Regions from separate parts of the Hydrobacter penzbergensis genome, predicted to be linked through region 2. Evidence: riboswitches for the same ligand, from Rfam matches in the RefSeq annotation. Region 2 holds a riboswitch; the other holds the start of a gene.

Region 1 (9,464 bases), on a different contig from region 2:
GCGCGCCGCCCATACCTCCCAATCCGGCCGTTACACTCAGTGTTCCTTTCAATGATCCATGAAAATGTTTGTCGGCCACTGCAGCAAAAGTTTCATATGTGCCCTGCACAATGCCTTGTGAGCCTATGTATATCCAGGAGCCTGCCGTCATCTGCCCGTACATCATCAACCCTTTCTTTTCCAACGCTGTGAAATGTTCCCAGGTAGCCCATTTGGGCACCAGTTGCGAATTGGAGAGTAATACCCTCGGCGCATCGGGATGTGTTTTTAAAATGCCTACCGGCTTACCGCTTTGTATGAGTAGTGTTTCATCATTATCGAGGTCTTTCAGTGCCTTGATGATCAATTCAAGGCATTCCATATTACGTGCAGCCTTTCCTCTTCCGCCATACACGATCAACTCTTCAGGACGTTCTGCTACTGCAGGATCGAGGTTGTTGAGCAACATACGCAAAGCGGCTTCCTGTATCCAGCCTTTGCAGTTCAATGTGGTTCCAGTGGGAGTTGCAGGGATTTTCATAACAATGAATATATTGAATTCCCTACATTTGGCATACAAAAACACACCGTATGGGATTACCAGTCAACAATAATAAGGGGGGTAAAGGAGGCAATAAAAGCCAGCCCAACAACAATCAGGCATCTAAATTCATTTCCAAGCCGGGCACCAAAGCCGTAGGCATTGCCAAGAAGCCCATCAAAACCGGCGGTTCAAGAGGCAGTTGATGATCCGGCGCTTATACCAGCGCCAGATCAATAACTTGTTGCATGGTTTTCACATAATGAAACTGCATGCCTTTGATGAAATTACTGTCGATCTCCGACACGTCTTTTTCGTTCTGCCAACAGAGTATGATCTCTTTGAGTCCGGCCCTTTTTGCAGCCAGCACTTTTTCTTTGATACCACCAACAGGCAATACCTGTCCGCGTAACGTGATCTCTCCCGTCATAGCCAGGTAAGGTTTCAGCTTTCTTCCGGTAAAGGCAGAAGTGAGGGAACTCAGCATGGTAATACCTGCACTCGGACCGTCTTTGGGAACAGCCCCTTCAGGTACGTGTATATGAATGCTTTTCTTAGCGAATAATTCTGGATCGATGCCATATTTACGTGCATTGGCCTGTAAATAACTCAATGCTGTGCTGGCGCTTTCCTTCATCACATTGCCCAGGTTACCGGTTAGTTTCAGGTCACCCTTGCCATCGCCCAGGATGGTTTCGATGAAAAGAATATCTCCGCCAACATAAGTCCAGGCAAGTCCAACCGCTACACCCGGCATATTGGCCGTTTTGTATATCTCGTTGTTATAGCGTGCCTGACCCAGTATCTTATCAACATCTGCGGCTGTAATAACCGGCTTCACTTTATTCTTCATGGCCAGTTCCTTGGCCTGGTAACGCATCACAGATGCCAACTGCCGGTCGAGCTCCCGCACACCGCTTTCGCGGGTATGTTGTTCGATGAGTTTCTCCAGCACTTTGTCGCTGATCTTGATGTTTACCTTACCCAGTCCATGCGCTTCTTTCTGCTTGGGCACCAGATGGCGTTTGGCGATCTCTACTTTTTCTTCTACTGCATAACCGCTCAGGTCAATGATCTCCAGCCTGTCGCGCAGCGCCGGTTGTATATTCTGGAGGTTATTGGCGGTAGCGATGAACAGCACTTTGCTGAGATCGTATTCCAGTTCCAGGTAATTATCGTAAAAACTATTGTTCTGTTCAGGGTCCAGCACTTCCAGCAGGGCCGATGAAGGATCGCCGCGAAAATCATTGCCTATCTTGTCTATCTCGTCCAGGATCATCACCGGGTTCGATGATTTGCATTTGCGGATGTTTTGCAAAATGCGTCCCGGCATAGCGCCGATATAGGTTTTGCGGTGGCCGCGGATCTCACTTTCATCGTGCAGTCCACCCAGGCTGAGCCTTACATATTTTCTGCCGATGGCATGCGCAATGGAGCGACCGAGAGAAGTTTTACCGATACCGGGGGGACCAATAAAACAAAGGATCGGACTTTTCATATCGCCCTTCAGTTTCAATACGGCCAGGTATTCGATGATACGGCTCTTGATCTTCTCCATACCATAATGATCCGTATCGAGCACTTTTTTAGCGTTCTTCAGATCGTAGTTATCTGCTGTATAATCTTCCCAGGGAAGGTCCAGCATCAGGTCGAGGTGGTTGTACACAACAGAATAATCGGGCGTGCTCGGGTGCATCCTTTCCAGTTTCTCCACCCCGTTCTTGAACATATTTTTGGCGGCTTCCGGCCATTTCTTCGTCTCCGCCTTTTTCTTCATTTCTGCGATCTCACGCTCATTGGTATCGCCGCCCAGTTCTTCTTTGATACTTTTCAACTGCTGCTGCAGGAAGTAATCGCGCTGCTGCTTGTCGATCTCCGTGCGCGTTTTATTCGTCACTTTGTCTTTCAGCTCGGCAAACTGTAATTCTCTTTGCAGGATGTGCATGAGCTTCTCAGCCCTCTTTGGTACATCCTGGATTTCCAATAGTCCCTGTTTTTCTTTCAGGTCGCTGTTGAGGTTACTGCTCACGAAATTGATAAGGAAAGAAGGGCTCTCAATATTTTTCAGGATGATCGATGCCTCGGTGGGCAGGTTGGGCGATAACTGGATGATCTGGGTGGCCAGGTCTTTGATGCTGCTGATATAGGCATTGAAATCATCTCCTGCTTCGGCTTCTTCATCAACCAGCAAACGAACGGAAGCCCTGAAATAAGGGTCCTCGCTTACAATGGAGCCGATCTCGAAACGGCGCTTCCCCTGTATGATGATGGTGGTGCCTCCGTCGGGCATTTTGATCAGCTTCACGATCCGGGCCACCGTACCGATACTGCAAAGGTCTTGGGGTTCGGGATCTTCCACATTCACATCTTTCTGTGCCAGCACCCCTACCAGCTTGTCGTGCTTATAGGCATCGTTCACCGCTTTGATGCTCTTATCCCTTCCCACGGTAATGGGCAGTACTACCCCGGGGAATAATACCGTATTCCGCAATGGCAATATGGGTAAGGTATCGGGAACTACCAGGTCTTTATCTGCATCCCCTTCAGTTTCATTGATAGGGATAATGGGCATGAAATCATTCTCGTCTTCAGATCGGAAAAACAAAGGCTCTTTGGTCATAATTTTCATTCTTGGGTCAAATTGTCACACACCCCGTGGTACGCACATAAAAACGGGGGGACAAAATTAGGTCAATATTGGTGCCATGCCCCCTAAATCGGAAAAATTGGTACAAACTGGCACAAAAAAAATCTCCCGCGCAAATCGCGGGAGACCTTCTTGCAAGAAGTAATATTGACTAAACAAATACTATTTCTTCTTAGTAGTGTCAACAGCAGCTTTAGCAGCTGTATCTGCTTTCTTAGTGGTGTCAGCAGCAGCTTTGGCAGCTGAATCAACAGCAGGAGCTACAGTTGCAGTTGAATCTTTAGCAGCTTCTTTGTTTTCACCGCTGTTACAAGCAGCCATTACGCCAGCAACGGCCAGGATAGCGAATACTTTTTTCATTGTACTTGTTTTTTAAAGAGTTTTATTACGGCGCAAAGATAGTTGCCAGGTTGAATTATGCAAATTTTAACGCATAAATTTTATTTCTTCCTGAAGAATATCCGCACCGGCACCCCCTTAAAATTAAACTGTGTTCTTAGCTGGTTTTCAAGGTAATTTTTATATGGTTGCTTGATATCATCCGGGTAATTGGTGAAAAAAGCAAAGGAAGGCACATGGGTAGGCAGCTGGGTAACATATTTAATTTTTACAGTATTTCCTCTCACCACCGGGGCATGATATGCCTGTACCGCCTTCAGCATTACTTCGTTCAGTTGTGAGGTAGGTATCTTGCGTTGTTTGTTATCAAATACTTCCAGTGCCGTTTCTATTGCCTTGAAAATCCGCGTTTTATCTTTCACTGAAACAAAAAGAACCGGCACATCGGTAAAAGGCGCCAATTTCATCTTCAGGTTTTTTTCGTAATCACGCGCTGTATTCGTCTCTTTTTCAATGAGATCCCATTTATTTACCAACACAACCACGCCTTTTCCTTTACGTGCAGCCAAACTAAAAATACTCACGTCCTGCCCGGTGATACCTTTGGCTGCATCCAGCAACAAGAGGCAAACATCTGCCTCATCCATAGCCCTTATGGCCCGGATAACAGAATAAAATTCAAGGTCGTCTTTCTCTTTATTCTTCTTACGGATACCCGCCGTATCAATCAAAATGAAGTCTTTCTGAAATAGCTTATAATGGGTATGGATGGTATCCCTGGTAGTACCGGCAATATCGCTTACAATGGTCCTTTCCTGGCCAATAAGGGCATTCAGCAAAGACGACTTGCCCACATTGGGCTGGCCAATGATCGCAAACTTGGGCAGACCATCTTCCCGACGCACTTCTTCTGTCTCTTCAGGCGCAATGGCCGACGTGATCATATCCAATAATTCTCCCGTTCCGCTTCCTGAGATACTGCTAATGAAGAAGTTATGATCAAAACCCATGCTATAAAATTCAGCGGCTTCCAGTTCCCGCTGCCCATTATCAACTTTGTTCACCACCAGGTAAACAGGCTTGGTAGCCCTCCTTAATAATTCAGCCATCGCTTCATCGAGATGAGTAATGCCTGTAGTCACATCTACCATGAAAACCACTGCATTAGCTTCATCTATTGCAATTTTTACTTGCTTTGCGATCTCCCGTTCAAATACATCTTCGCTCCCAGAAACAAATCCGCCCGTATCGATTACGTTGAACTGTTTCCCATTCCAATCGGTCATCCCATACTGGCGGTCGCGTGTAACCCCACTCACATCATCCACAATAGCTTTGCGGTGCTCCAACATCCTGTTGAAGAACGTACTTTTCCCCACATTCGGGCGACCTACTATTGCAACTGTATATCCGCTCATAATAATTTCTGATTTGTTGATTTCTGATGTCTGATTTATCTATAAATAAGTCAACGCAACTCATTTAAAATAAACACTTTATAAAAAATGGCGCCATTGCCAAATTGTCGAATTACCAAATTATTCAATTGTACCCGTATTCTTTCAACTGCATTTCATTATCCCTCCACTTGGGCCTCACTTTCACAAAAAGTTCAAGAAAGACCTTCTGACCAATGAACCCTTCGATATCTGCTCTTGCCTTCATACCGATCTGTTTGATCATTTTACCCTTATCGCCAATGATGATGGCTTTTTGGGTCTCCCGCTGCACAATGATATCGGCCTGGATCTTCACGAGGGATTCCTTCTCTTTGAACTCATTGATCATAACAGCGGTATGATAAGGTATCTCATCGCCAAACAATTCGTAGATCTTCTCCCTGATCATTTCAGCCACGAAAAACTTGGTCGGCATATCGCTCAGGTCCTCTTCACTGTAAAAGGGCATGCCTTCAGGTAAAAAGGTCAAAATGACATCCAACAGTTTATCCAGGTGTTCATGCCGGAGGGCTGATATTTTTACCAGCTTCCGGCAATAGGGTTGCTTGGAAAAATAAGTTTCCGCTTCGGTTATCTTGTTGCCGTTTACACCATCTGTTTTGTTCAGTACTACAACAGCAGGTACCGTCAGCTTCAATGCACTGAAAATAGCATGGCATGATTCCCAATCGTCTTTGACGTCTACGATCAGCAGCGCCAGGTCGGCATCTTCCAGGGCGCCTTTCACGGCATCCATCATACGTTCATGCAGTTTGTATTTCGGATCGATGATACCCGGCGTGTCTGAAAAGACCACCTGGTATTCGCCCGGCTTATTCAGGAAAGCCTTGATGCGATGGCGTGTAGTTTGCACTTTGGACGATACAATAGCCATTTTTTCGCCCACGAGCGCATTCAGCAAAGTGCTTTTGCCGGCATTGGGTTTTCCGAATATGTTTACAAATCCTGCTTTCAATGTTCCTGTTTTTTGAACCCGCACAAAGTTAGGCCTAAAACTAAAAAAGCCCCTGATGGGGCCTTTCTGTTGCGTTGCGAGGGAAGGGATCGAACCTCCGACCTTCGGGTTATGAGCCCGACGAGCTACCGCTGCTCTACCTCGCGATGTAATTGGGTTGCAAAGGTAGGGGTATACGAATTAGCTTCCAAATAAATATTGAAAATCAGCCGGTTTAGTCTTCGGCTTTTCTTTTGAAGGTGGCACCGCCGCTGATATTGCTGTCACGCACCAGCCCCTGTCCCTTATAATAAATACCGCTTCCGCCACTGGCGCTGGCGTCTATTTCTTTATTGACGGTGAGATGGATTGATGAAGCGCCGGAAGCATTTACCTTGCAGTAATCGGTATACAGTTCGTATCCTTTGATGCCACTGGCACCCGATGCTTCTACCTGGGTCTTATTCGCTTCGCCCGATATGGTAATCCTGGAAGCGCCGGTGGCTACCAATCGCAATAACGCTGTTTGCACTTTACCGGAAAAATCACTGGCACCGGATAATTCAATCTCGAGTTTTTCGAGTTTCACCGCATCTGTGAGCCGGATATTGCAGGCCCCGGAAGCTTCTATCCTTTTCAGGGTTTTAAAAGTTACATAGGCTTTCATGCGTTTATTGCTCCAGCTCCAGCCGCTTTTTTGAGGTGTGATATGCAATACACCATTTTTCAGTTCCGTGCGGATACGTCCGGCATCTTCATCAGAGCCGGCGCTCACCGCCACCGCTTCTTCATTGCCTTGGGAAAGATAGAGGCTGATGGCACCCGATACTTCAATACCGGTAAACCCACTGATGGGACGCACTTGTACATTGTCATCCCTGACAATATTTTTATCCTGCGCACCTGCCTGCAACAGGCACACTCCCATCAATACCACCAGCAGCCATTTTTTCATATCCCCTGTTTTTTCGTATAACGAAAGCTCCGTGTTAAAGTTACACTTGGCCTTCATTCCATCATTTTTTAATTTTGCACTTTACATTCCTCGGGGTGCTGAAGGAAAAAGTGCCAAGCACTATTCCTTTGGCTGAGATAATACCCGTTGAACCTGAACAGGGTAATGCCTGCGCAGGGAAGGTGTACAGTTCCTGTTATCCTCTCCGCCCATTCCCCTGTTCCATTATTGTACTCATAAAGGAACTAACATGAAAAAATTACCGGGCGTTATCCTATTGGCCTTATTATCCGTTTCTGTCTTTTCGCAAAGCAATAGAACTTTTATCCGTGGTACTGTTACCGATCGCAGTACCGGTTCGCCCCTCGCAGGTGTGGTGGTATCATTGGGATCAAAGAACAGCCTGACCGATGAAGCTGGTCATTTTACTTTTGGCAAACAACACAAAGGCAGCTACCCCTGCACCATTAACAGCCTGGGCTACCAGTCTTACACAACCACCATCCCTGCCAACGACTCGGTTACCGATATCGCCATACAATTGATCCCTTCGGTATTCTTCCTCGAACCCCTGGAAGTAAAATCTGTAAGAGCCGCCGAGCTGGCGCCTTTTGCCAAAACCAATCTTTCCAAAGAAGAGATCGCTAAGAGCAACCTGGGACAAGACATTCCCTTCCTCCTCAACCAAACACCATCAACCGTTGTGAATTCCGATGCCGGTAATGGTGTAGGCTATACAGCCATTCATATCCGCGGCACCGATGCCACCAGGATCAACGTAACACTCAACGGCATTCCTTACAACGATGCAGAAAGCATGATCACTTATTTTGTAGACCTGCCCGACTTTGCTTCCTCCGTCAACAGTATACAGGTTCAACGTGGAGTGGGCACTTCTTCCAACGGCCCCAGTGCATTCGGCGCCACCATCAACCTTTCTACCAATGAATACCATGACCAGGCTTATGGTGAACTGAACAACAGCTTCGGTTCTTTCAATACCTGGAAAAATACCATCAAGGCCGGAACCGGTTTGATCAACGATCATTTCACCATCGACGCAAGGCTCAGCCGCGTTTCCAGCGACGGCTATATCGATCGCGCCAGCAGCGACCTCCAATCTTTTTACCTGAGCGCCGCTTATCTCAATAAAAAATCTTCACTCCGTTTCAACCTGTTCTCCGGTAAAGAAAAAACATACCAGGCATGGTATGGTGTTCCGCAGGATTCACTTGCAACGCACCGGACTTACAACCCTGCCGGTACCGAAAAACCGGGATATCCTTATAACAACCAAACGGACAACTATACCCAAACACATTACCAGTTGTTCTTTAACCACTCTTTCAACAACAACTGGCTGTTCAACACCGCGGTATTCCTTACCAGAGGATATGGTTATTATGAAGAGTACAAAGCCAATGCAGTATTTACCGATTACGGTCTGCCCAACCTCACTGTGGGTGGAACAACGGTTACCCAGTCCGACCTGGTGCGCCAGCGCTGGCTCGATAATTATTTTTACGGACAGATCGCTTCTCTGCAATACCGGAAAAACCAGGATGAAATTACGCTGGGTGGCGGATGGACCAAATACGATGGTTCGCATTTCGGTACCCTGCCATGGATACAGTTGAGCAATGCGCTCAAAGACTTCCGTTATTATAGTTATCCTGCGGTAAAAACAGATCAACATGCATACCTGAAATGGCAACATCGCATCAACGCGCACTGGCTGAGCTTTGCCGACCTGCAATACCGCCATGTGGGCCACACCATGAAAGGGTTTGAAGGCAATGCAGGGTTGAATGTGAAAAGGGACTTCGATTTCATCAATCCTAAAGCCGGTATCACTTATACCAACAACGGATGGCAGGGATATTTGAGTTATGCACTGGGACATAAAGAACCCAACAGGGATGATTTCCAGGCCAGTCCTGTTAACCAACCCAAAGCAGAAACCCTGCACGACTTTGAATTGGGAATGGAAAAAAGAACAGCTGCTTATTATTACGGCGTCAACTTCTATTACATGTATTACCGCAATCAGTTGGTGCTAACCGGACAGATCAACGATGTAGGTGCTTACACACGCATCAACACACCCAACAGTTACCGGATGGGAGTAGAACTGCAGGCAGGTGCCAGACCGGCACCCTGGTTGCATATCAGCGGCAACTTCAGCATCAGCCGCAACAAGATCAACGCATTTACTGAATACATCGATAATTACGATACTGGCGGACAAAAATCGGTAGCACATCAAAATACCGACATCTCTTTTTCGCCCCACATGGTAGGCGGATTGACCCTTGACTTTTTACCGGTTCAACATCTCGAATGCAGTCTGCTGAGTAAATATGTTGGCAAACAGTATATGGACAACAGCCAGGATGAGCAACGTAAATTGAATGCTTATTTTACAGAAGACCTCCGCATTGGTTATACCATTCGCAACAAAGGTTTGAAAGAATGGCGTTTAGTGGCGCAGGTGAATAACCTCTTCAATAGAAAGTATGAGCCCAACGGATATACCTACAGTTATATCAGCAACAGTGCACTGACTACCAGCAATGGGTATTACCCGATGGCCGGAACCAATTACATGA
Region 2 (9,464 bases):
CCAAAAAGTTGTTCTGCTTCAGGGATATTGGGTGTAATAACGCTGATCTGTTTCATCACTGCTTGTAATCGTCTCTTGTCTATGCGATCATGAAAAGAGAATCCTGCACTCGCTTTCAATATAGGATCCCAGGTAATGACGGCACCGGCATGATGGGCTTTGATGAAAGTAACCAGTTCTTCCAGTACTTCGAGGCTTTCGATGAGTCCGATCTTGTAATGATGTGTTTGAAATCTTTTGAACAACACGGTCAGTTGTTCTTTGATCGTTTCAACCGGTATCCATTCGGTCTTTTCAAAAGCGATATCGTTCTGGAATGTATTGGCCGATAATACCCCCAATCCATATCCGCCATTGGCTTCAATGGTTTTGATATCGGCCAGTATGCCGGCTCCGCCGCTGGGGTCGAAGCCTGCAATACTCAATACATATGGTCGGGTTGTTTTCAAAACAATTATATATAGATCTCAGATCCCTGCTCTTTGAATTCTTTCGCTTTCTCTTCCATACCGGTTGCTACTTCCAGTCCTTTTTTTGCTGCGTCCCTGATGTCCTGCGTGATCTTCATAGAGCAGAAATGCGGTCCGCACATGGAACAGAAATGGGCCAGCTTGGCGCCCTCAGCCGGCAATGTTTCGTCGTGGAAACTGCGTGCTGTATCGGGGTCGAGTGACAGGTTGAACTGGTCTTCCCAACGGAACTCGAACCTCGCTTTGCTGAGTGCATTATCCCTGTATTGTGCGCCAGGGTGGCCTTTGGCCAGATCGGCTGCATGGGCGGCGATCTTGTAAGCGATCACTCCGTCTTTCACGTCTTTTTTATTGGGCAGGCCTAAGTGTTCTTTGGGCGTTACATAACAAAGCATAGCAGTACCATACCATCCGATCATCGCTGCACCAATAGCAGATGTAATATGATCATAACCGGGCGCGATATCGGTTGTCAATGGCCCCAGTGTATAGAAAGGCGCTTCGTGGCATTCTTTCAATTGTTTGTCCATGTTCTCTTTGATGAGGTGCATGGGTATATGACCCGGCCCTTCAATCATCACCTGCACATCGTGTTTCCAGGCGATCTTGGTGAGTTCTCCTAAAGTTTCCAATTCGGCAAACTGCGCAGCATCATTGGCATCGGCAATAGAGCCGGGGCGCAATCCATCTCCCAATGAAAAACTTACATCATACGCTTTCATGATCTCACAGATATCTTCGAAATGGGTATAGAGGAAATTTTCTTTGTGATGTGCCAGGCACCATTTGGCCAGTATGCTGCCTCCGCGCGAAACAATGCCGGTAGTACGGTTGGCTGTGAGCGGAATATAACGCAGCAGCACGCCTGCATGGATGGTAAAATAATCCACGCCTTGCTCGGCTTGTTCTATTAATGTGTCTTTAAAAATTTCCCAGGTAAGATCTTCGGCCTTTCCGTTCACTTTTTCCAGCGCCTGGTAAATTGGAACGGTTCCTACAGGCACAGGGCAATTGCGGATGATCCATTCCCTTGTTTCATGGATGTTCTTGCCGGTAGAGAGATCCATCAGCGTATCGCCACCCCAGCGGCAGCTCCAAACTGCTTTGTCTACTTCTTCCTCGATAGAAGAGGTAACGGCAGAATTGCCAATATTCGTATTGATCTTCACCAGGAAGTTACGCCCGATGATCATAGGTTCTGCTTCCGGGTGATTGATATTAGACGGGATGATGGCGCGACCGGCCGCTACTTCATCCCGTACAAATTCGGGTGTGATCTTTTTCAGCGGCGTATTGGCGCCGAAACTGTCTCCGGGATGTTGGTGATTGTTGACATCGTGCTGGTTGATCGCATCGATGCGCTGGTTCTCACGGATGGCAATGTATTCCATCTCCGGTGTAATGATGCCCTGCTTTGCATAATGCAATTGAGTAACATTTTTCCCTTTGATGGCTTTGTATGGTTTTTCTATGTGTTCAAACTGAAGCGGTTTCAGTTTTTCATCATTCAAACGCTGGTTGCTGTAGGCGGAAGAAAAAGCATCCTGCTTTTCCACGTCGTTCCTGTTGATGATCCAGGATTCACGCAGCCTGGGCAAGCCTTTGCGCAGATCGATGGAAACTGCAGGATCGGTATAAGGGCCGCTCGTGTCGTATACGGTTACGGGTGCATTGGCAACGGTTTCTTCTTTTCCAAAAGAATGATTCACCGTATCGCCTACGGTTATTTCGCGCATGGCCACCTGGATATTGTGCAGTTTGCCCGGCACATAAATTTTGCGTGAGCCGGTGAGCGGCGTGCGAACGATCAGGTCGTCCTGCGAAACGGGTGTTTTGTCTTTTTTCATGGTTGTATTTTTATCCGCCCTGTGAAGCGCGTATTAAGACCAGGGAGTCGTTGGGTTGTAATGAATGAGTGGACCAGTTTTCCTTTTTGACGATGGTATTGTTTACAGCAACCGCCACACCATTGAACGATTGTACCTGCATGGATTGCAGTGCCTGCAACACCGTAGCGTGCTCAGGAAGATCCTGTTGTTGATTATTGACAGAAACAATCATACCGCAGATTAAGAATGAAAGAATAAGGAACAGGTACTTTAAGGGAGAAAATAAGAGATGCGGAGCATCGGTTACTTTTTCCTGCGCAGGCATTATCCTGATCAGGTGCGAGGGTATGATCTCAGCCTTTCTTATTGGCACCCCTAAAGCAGAACGAAAGTAAGACAGTTATCCGATTTACGCCGTTTAAATTTTCAATACGCCATTGGACAATGTGTAATGTCTGCTGCTTTTGTATAATATTTTATAAATTGGTAAATTTGCATGACTGGCAAAGCACCCGGGTACTGACAGATGTAATAAAAATTAATTTTGTTTCTGAATTTGGAAACCTTTTAAACGTCTAGTATGCCTAATAACCTACAATCAAAACTGTCGCATTTTTTCACTTTACAAATAGCCAATCGTGTTTTAATGGGATTGGGGAATTTGATGACCCCTTTTTCAAAAGTGAGCAGCAAACCTATCCTGCCAAAAGAAGAATTTCCCTGGGCAAAAATTCTGGAAGACAATTGGGAGAACATTCAGGCGGAGGCGCACGCCCTGCTGGCCAGCCAGAACGATCTTCCCAATATCCAGGATATACAACCTGCTGAATCGTTGCTCACAACCGATAATAAATGGAAAACTTTTTTCCTGCAGGGCTTCGGACATAAAGCAGAAAAGAATCGCGAGCGCTGTCCGGCTACTGCTAAAGTATTAGATCAGATCCCCGATTTACTGACCGGATTTTTTTCCATCCTTCATCCGGGCAAACATATTCCTGCGCACAAGGGCATCTTTAAAGGAATTGTAAGAACCCATCTCGGGCTGATCATTCCGGGTAAACCCGGTGAGTGCCGTATGCGTGTGGACAGAGAGTATATTCATTGGGAACAGGGTAAAGCCGTTTTCTTTGACGATACCTATAACCACGAAGTATGGAATGACTCAGATGGCATCCGTGTGGTGTTATTGATCGATACCAAACGCCCTTACAGCAAAATAGGAGAGCGCATCAACAACTTCGTGATCAACAGCATTACGAATTCCATTTATGTAAAAGACGCGCTGAAGAAGAACGAGGATTGGGAGAAAATGTACTATAAGGTACTGGCTTAACTGTGAAAATCTTAATTTAGCATCTCTGAATGAGATCATCATTGGTTTCGGGATGTAGCGCAGCCCGGTAGCGCGCTTCGTTCGGGACGAAGAGGTCGCTGGTTCGAATCCAGTCATCCCGACTTCGCCCGCCAGAGTTTCAGTGACGGCGGGCTTTTGTTTTTTTATACACGCTGTTCTTGAGGCGGGCTTCGTCGGGCAACGCCCGACAAGAGTTCGGTATCTTTACAACCAGGCGGCGTTGCCCACCATAGCTTCAGCGACGGTGGGTGGAGCTTCGCCGATAATAAAAGAAATAAGGCAAAACCTGCTTCTTTTAATTATAAAAAATTATTTTGCACTTAAACTACCCTGTATGCATCTTAAGGCTGCACCCTTATTGGTTATTTGTATAACTATGTCGCAGCATTTATTTTCACAAGCAGATTCATCGAAACCCATTACAAACAGAAAAGATTCGGTTACTATTCCCGATAAAGATTTAAAAGACGTGTTCAGTAGAAAAAGGGCAGACAAAAAAATTGATTCGCTTGCCGGGAAACAAAAAACTAAAAAATATTTTTTGACTGTACTTCCAGGTGCAGGATATACTTTACAAACCGGTTTTGCAGGATTGATCGGCGCCAATATTGGTTATTATAATGATAAAGGAGAGGACGCAAAAATCTCCGCTATTACAACCAGTCTTACTTACTCTCAATATAATCAAATCATTTTCCCATTATATGCAGATATATGGTCAAAAGGAGGTAAGTATAATTTCATTTCGGATAACCGGTATATTTCTTATCCTTCTGATATTTTTGGTCTAGGCGGGGCAACAGATCCAAACCAGAATCATACGATTGACTTTAATCTAATCAAGCTGCACCAAACAATTCTAAAAAGAGTCTACAAAGATTTCTATGCCGGAATCGGGTTTTATTATGATTATTTCTGGAAAATCAAAGTAATTGATCCGCAAACCAGATTGATCAATGTGTTTATACAAAAAGAGATCGGTAATAATGCAACCGCAAGTGGTCCCGTTTTTAAATTATTATATGATTCAAGGGCTAATCAAATAAACCCTGAAAAAGGTAATTTTTTAAATGTGGTATTAAGGCAAAACCTGCAAGAATTGGGCAGCGATGATGAATGGGCGTCTCTTTTGATTGACGCCAGAAAGTATATAAATTTCCCGAGGGGTTCTAAAAACACATTAGCTTTTTGGAGTTATAACTGGTTAACACTTGTCGGGGATCTTAACTATTTATTGTTGCCAAGTACTGCATGGGATGATCAATACAACACAGGAAGAGGCTATGTACAAAGCAGGTTCAGGGGAAAACAAATGACTTATTTCGAAACAGAATACAGGTATGGCATTTCCCGTAATGGATTGCTTGGAGGTGTTGTATTTTTTAATGTTGAACATTTTTCCGGAAACCTCAGACCATATAATACTTTATTGCCGGGTTATGGCGCAGGGATACGTGTAAAACTCAATAAAAAGTCTGGCGCGAATCTTTGTTTGGATTATGGGTTTGGAAATGGCAGCAGTGGGTTTTATGTAAACTTAGGTGAGGTGTTCTAATTCTTTAATAGTGATGTTAATAGATGGATTTAAATAAATAATCAAACTATGAAAAGATATTTAGTATACGGTTTAATATTTTCCGTTGTGTCAGTTGCCTGTGGCAAAACAAGCGATAACAATGTAAGTTCTCCCTACTTTTTAAATGCATACATACAGAATGTAAAGTATTCAACAAGTTCTGTATCAACATTTGTTTTGCCTAATCAGCAGGGTTGTGTGTCAAATAAAAGTTACAACATAACAAATATTGGTCAGATAAATGTAGATGCTTATTATTTAGACTGTTATATTAAACATTACAGCAACAATCTTGATTTTGCTCCCATTAAACCGGGTCCTCATAGAATTTTTGATGGGGGTTTATTGCTTTCAACGAGTGGCTGTAATGGTGATTTAGTGATTGGCTTGATAGATAATAGCATTCCCAGCCTTTTTAGCAACACAGTATTAGCGCCAGCCAATGTGGTAAATAATATAACAAGTATTACAAAAAGAGATTCAACGGCTACTTACGTAACTTATATTGTGAAAGGGAATTTTTCCTGTAATTTTAAAAACACCAACAATGTGGTTATTCCCGTTGTTGGAAGCTATAATATTCCTCTAAAAGAAGCTAAATAAGAGAAACTTTTCGGTCGTTTTGCAGGAGAAATATTTGGGCGGAAGTAGTACTAGCTTTAAGTCCTGTTAATTGGTCGAAATTAAACTTGAAATCTTTTGCAACAAATCCGGCAAACGGTATTGAATGGTGTCCCAAACAATCTGATTATTGATGCCAAAATATTCGTGAATAATAAAATTCCGGAAGTCCTTTTATAATACGCCATTCAACACTGGGGTGTAGCTTTTTAAAATCATCGGTAATTCGCGATGCAGCTTCTCCAATAATTTCGAAATTTCTTTCTACTGCGTCTTTTGTCTTTGAATCAGCCTCATAAGATTCAAAAGTCATTCCTGCTGTATACTCCAGAATTTTTTCAATTGAAACCTTAATATCTGTAAGTAGTAAGGATAGATTACGTTCAGACATGGATAAGGCTTTTCTCTACATAAGGTAAGTATTGAGGCTTTATGCCTTTGCGGGAAACGATATCAACCTTCTGGTTAAATGTGTCCTCCAATTCGTGGGCAAGTCGTATATATTCAAACCCATCGATCCTTTCATTGAAATCAACGAGAATGTCAATGTCACTTTGCTCGTTGAAATCCCCTCTTGCATAAGAGCCAAAAACGCCCAATTCAGAAATCGGATACTTGCCTTGCAAGTATGCCTTTTTCTCTTTTAAAATGGTCAATATTTGGCTGGTCGTGTACATGAGAATAAATTTACTAAAAAATTCCAAGCTTCTATCGTTGACAATCCTGCATTAGAGTAGCTATATTATCAGTGTGGTAATTTTTCCCGGAACCTTCCATAGGTCCAGGTTCCCGCTATGGCGCTCAACAATGTTATAATAACCACTGTGGCGCCACTGCCGATTTGTGCAAACAGCGGGCCCGGACAGGCGCCAGTAATTGCCCAGCCAAAGCCGAAAAGCAAGCCTCCATAGATCATTCCTTTATTGAACTTTTTTGGCGCTATTGCAATGGGTTCTCCGTTAATAGTTTTCAGGTTGAATTTTTTTATCAGGAAAATAGAAATCATACCAACCATAATGGCGGAGCCGATGATGCCAAACATGTGAAAACTCTGAAAGCGGAACATCTCCTGTATCCTGAACCAGGATATGACTTCACTCTTGATCAACAGGAAACCAAAGAAGATCCCAGCCAATAAGAATTTCAGGTTAATAACAACAGTGCTTGTTGCTTGTGTTGCATTCCTGGTAGTTTCTTTCGTATTGTAAGCAACAGTATTTTCCATCATTAGATTTTTAAAATAACCGGTAAAATAAAATTAGCAACTACGAATCCGCCCGTCATAAAACTAATGGTGGCTACCAATGAAGGCCATTGCAAATTGGAAAGTCCGGATATGGCGTGACCGGAAGTGCAGCCACCGGCATAACGTGTTCCGAAACCAATTAAAAAACCTCCGCCTATGATACACACAAATCCTTTCAGCGTGAACAATCCTTGCCAGTTTACTACTTCATGGGGTATTACCTGTTTGTAATCGGTAATTCCATAACTGTTCAATTCATTCAGCAGCTTAGGGTTCAGGTGGATGCTGTTATAATCGAACAGCCATTGCCAGGTAATAAAAGCGCCAATCGCAATACCTGCTACGAAAAACAAATTCCATACTTCCTGTTTCCAGTTGTATTTGAAAAAAGGAATGTTGGCCGGAAAGCAGGCCGCACAAACATGCCGGAGACTCGAGGAGATACCAAATGCTTTGTTGCCGAGTAATAAAAGCAGCGGCACCATTAACCCTATCAGCGGGCCTGAAACATACCAGGGCCAGGGCTGTTTTATAATCTCTAACATACAATAGATTTTACGATTGAATGGAACAAGAATTCTCTCAGCAAGGTACTATCTCTTTCTAATAATGCCTGGCAAACAATCTATTGTTCAGCCACTCTTTTATCTTCAAAAGATCATCATCATTGCATTTCATCCTGTAATAAATGATCAACGAAGAAACAAAAGTCAGGCTGCCTATAAAAACAATGGAAGCATTCATTCCAATGGCATCGGCAATGATGCCCGTAATGATGGCGCCAATGGCATAACCTAAATCTCTCCAGAGCCGGAATACACCCAGGTAAAAAGGATAGGGCCGGAGTCCGTACTGACCTGCCACCTACAAAGGCATTGATGATCATCAGCAGGGTAAACTGTCGCCAGTTCTCTCTTAATCCAAGTTTTATTGTTGCCATTGTATTTTTTTTATACTACTGCGCAACGTCTACAATGAGGCAGTTAATACACGCATATACATTGAACAAATGTGTTATATTCTCTCAACATTAACAGTAACAGTAAAGGTTGTACCATTTCCTGGCGAAGAAACGATCTGCATTTCTCCCTTAAGATCATCTACTAATCGTTTTACCAGTGGCAGGCCAAAACCGAAACCCGCTTCCCCTTCCGTACCTGCTGTGGATTCTTTTTCTTTATTTAGTATTTTCAATATTTCGGAATCTGTAAGTCCTATTCCCGTATCACTGACAACGATCTTCAAATTGTTATGTAAATCTTTACCTATAGTAAGACATAGGCCTACTTCTACCTTCCCACCGGCCGGTGTAAATTTTATGGCATTGGTAACCAGATTGCCAATAATCTGTGTTATTTTATTTTTTGGAAAATGGACATCTGTATTCGATGAAGCATCGATTTGGATTTTTAAAACAATGTCTTTATTGTGGGCTTGCGGACTATACAATTGTTCCAGCTTATTTTTTAAAGACTTTATGGTGTATGCCTCCTTTCTAGACTGTTGTTTATTCATTTCGGCTCTGTCTTCCTGTCGCAAAATTTCACTTAAAAGATCCAGCAGAGAGTTGCCGGCTTTGTAAATCATCTGTACAAATTCCAGCACTTCTTCTTTAGACAGGTCTTGCGATTGCTCGTTGATTATCTTGGTTAGTCCTATGATTCCCGCCAGTGGCCCCCTTATGTCATGGGCTACCTTTTGTTGGTTATATTTAGCTAACTCTGCGCTGCTTTTTAACTCCCGAATGATTTTGAGTGTTTCAAGTCTGCTCACTACTTCGCGCGCTACTATTTTCAGTAGGTCAATTTTTTCAGGCGACAATTCTTTTTCTGCTTTATCCAAGACACATAAAGCGCCTAAATTAAAACCACCACTGGTAGTCAGGGGAACACCGAAATAATAGTCAACATAAGGCTCGCCTGCGACATAATACTTTTTTTTGAAACGTTCATCCTCAGATAACTTTTTTACTTCAAACCGCTGAGGCACCTTGATGGTGTACTGGCAAACAGATTCTTCTTTGGGCATTTGCTCTATATTGAGACCATAATTGGCGATGGTCCATTGGGTATAAGAATCTATCAGGTTGATCAACGAAATATCTGTTCCGGCGATCTTTGCAGCCAGTCTTGTTAAATCTTTAAATGAATCCGAAATTTCCAGGTAATCAATATCGAACTGGGATAGTGTCCAAACTCTTTCTTCTTCGTTAAATGACATAGGGTTTTAGTATATAGCGTATTAAACATATAATCTTCGACTGCTGAATATAACATTTAATCAGAATATCCCCACTTTAAAATGAATAAAATTGAGTTCATTTCAATTCCTTACAAACAAACCACTGTCTATTTTTTTATACCGTACC

Evidence for each region. A riboswitch is a leader RNA that binds a small molecule or an ion and turns the genes downstream of it on or off. The one in region 2 is predicted to bind thiamine pyrophosphate.
Region 1: it holds a riboswitch for thiamine pyrophosphate, as region 2 does, so the genes downstream of both, BLU98_RS12685 (TonB-dependent receptor) here and thiS (sulfur carrier protein ThiS) in region 2, are expected to answer to the same signal.

Annotation. Positions count from the first base shown of each region.
Region 1 is NZ_FNNO01000012.1:20,593-30,056, forward strand. It holds gene hutU (urocanate hydratase) at 1-520, opposite strand, end outside; gene BLU98_RS17880 (hypothetical protein) at 571-726, shown strand; gene lon (endopeptidase La) at 738-3,149, opposite strand; gene BLU98_RS12660 (hypothetical protein) at 3,330-3,527, opposite strand; gene der (ribosome biogenesis GTPase Der) at 3,608-4,924, opposite strand; gene era (GTPase Era) at 5,049-5,921, opposite strand; tRNA gene BLU98_RS12675 (tRNA-Met) at 5,996-6,067, opposite strand; gene BLU98_RS12680 (head GIN domain-containing protein) at 6,136-6,855, opposite strand; TPP riboswitch at 6,937-7,052, shown strand; gene BLU98_RS12685 (TonB-dependent receptor) at 7,106-9,464, shown strand, end outside.
Region 2 is NZ_FNNO01000010.1:24,556-34,019, reverse strand. It holds gene BLU98_RS11640 (hydroxymethylpyrimidine/phosphomethylpyrimidine kinase) at 1-449, opposite strand, end outside; gene thiC (phosphomethylpyrimidine synthase ThiC) at 455-2,317, opposite strand; gene thiS (sulfur carrier protein ThiS) at 2,328-2,531, opposite strand; TPP riboswitch at 2,593-2,686, opposite strand; gene BLU98_RS11625 (aspartyl/asparaginyl beta-hydroxylase domain-containing protein) at 2,880-3,632, shown strand; tRNA gene BLU98_RS11620 (tRNA-Pro) at 3,681-3,754, shown strand; gene BLU98_RS11615 (BamA/TamA family outer membrane protein) at 3,874-5,208, shown strand; gene BLU98_RS11610 (hypothetical protein) at 5,257-5,832, shown strand; gene BLU98_RS18100 (hypothetical protein) at 5,899-5,973, opposite strand; gene BLU98_RS11605 (HepT-like ribonuclease domain-containing protein) at 5,978-6,241, opposite strand; gene BLU98_RS11600 (nucleotidyltransferase family protein) at 6,234-6,527, opposite strand; gene BLU98_RS11595 (DUF6691 family protein) at 6,596-7,075, opposite strand; gene BLU98_RS11590 (YeeE/YedE family protein) at 7,078-7,641, opposite strand; gene BLU98_RS17850 (hypothetical protein) at 7,700-7,960, opposite strand; gene BLU98_RS11580 (GAF domain-containing sensor histidine kinase) at 8,111-9,316, opposite strand; gene BLU98_RS11575 (glycoside hydrolase family 88 protein) at 9,419-9,464, opposite strand, start outside.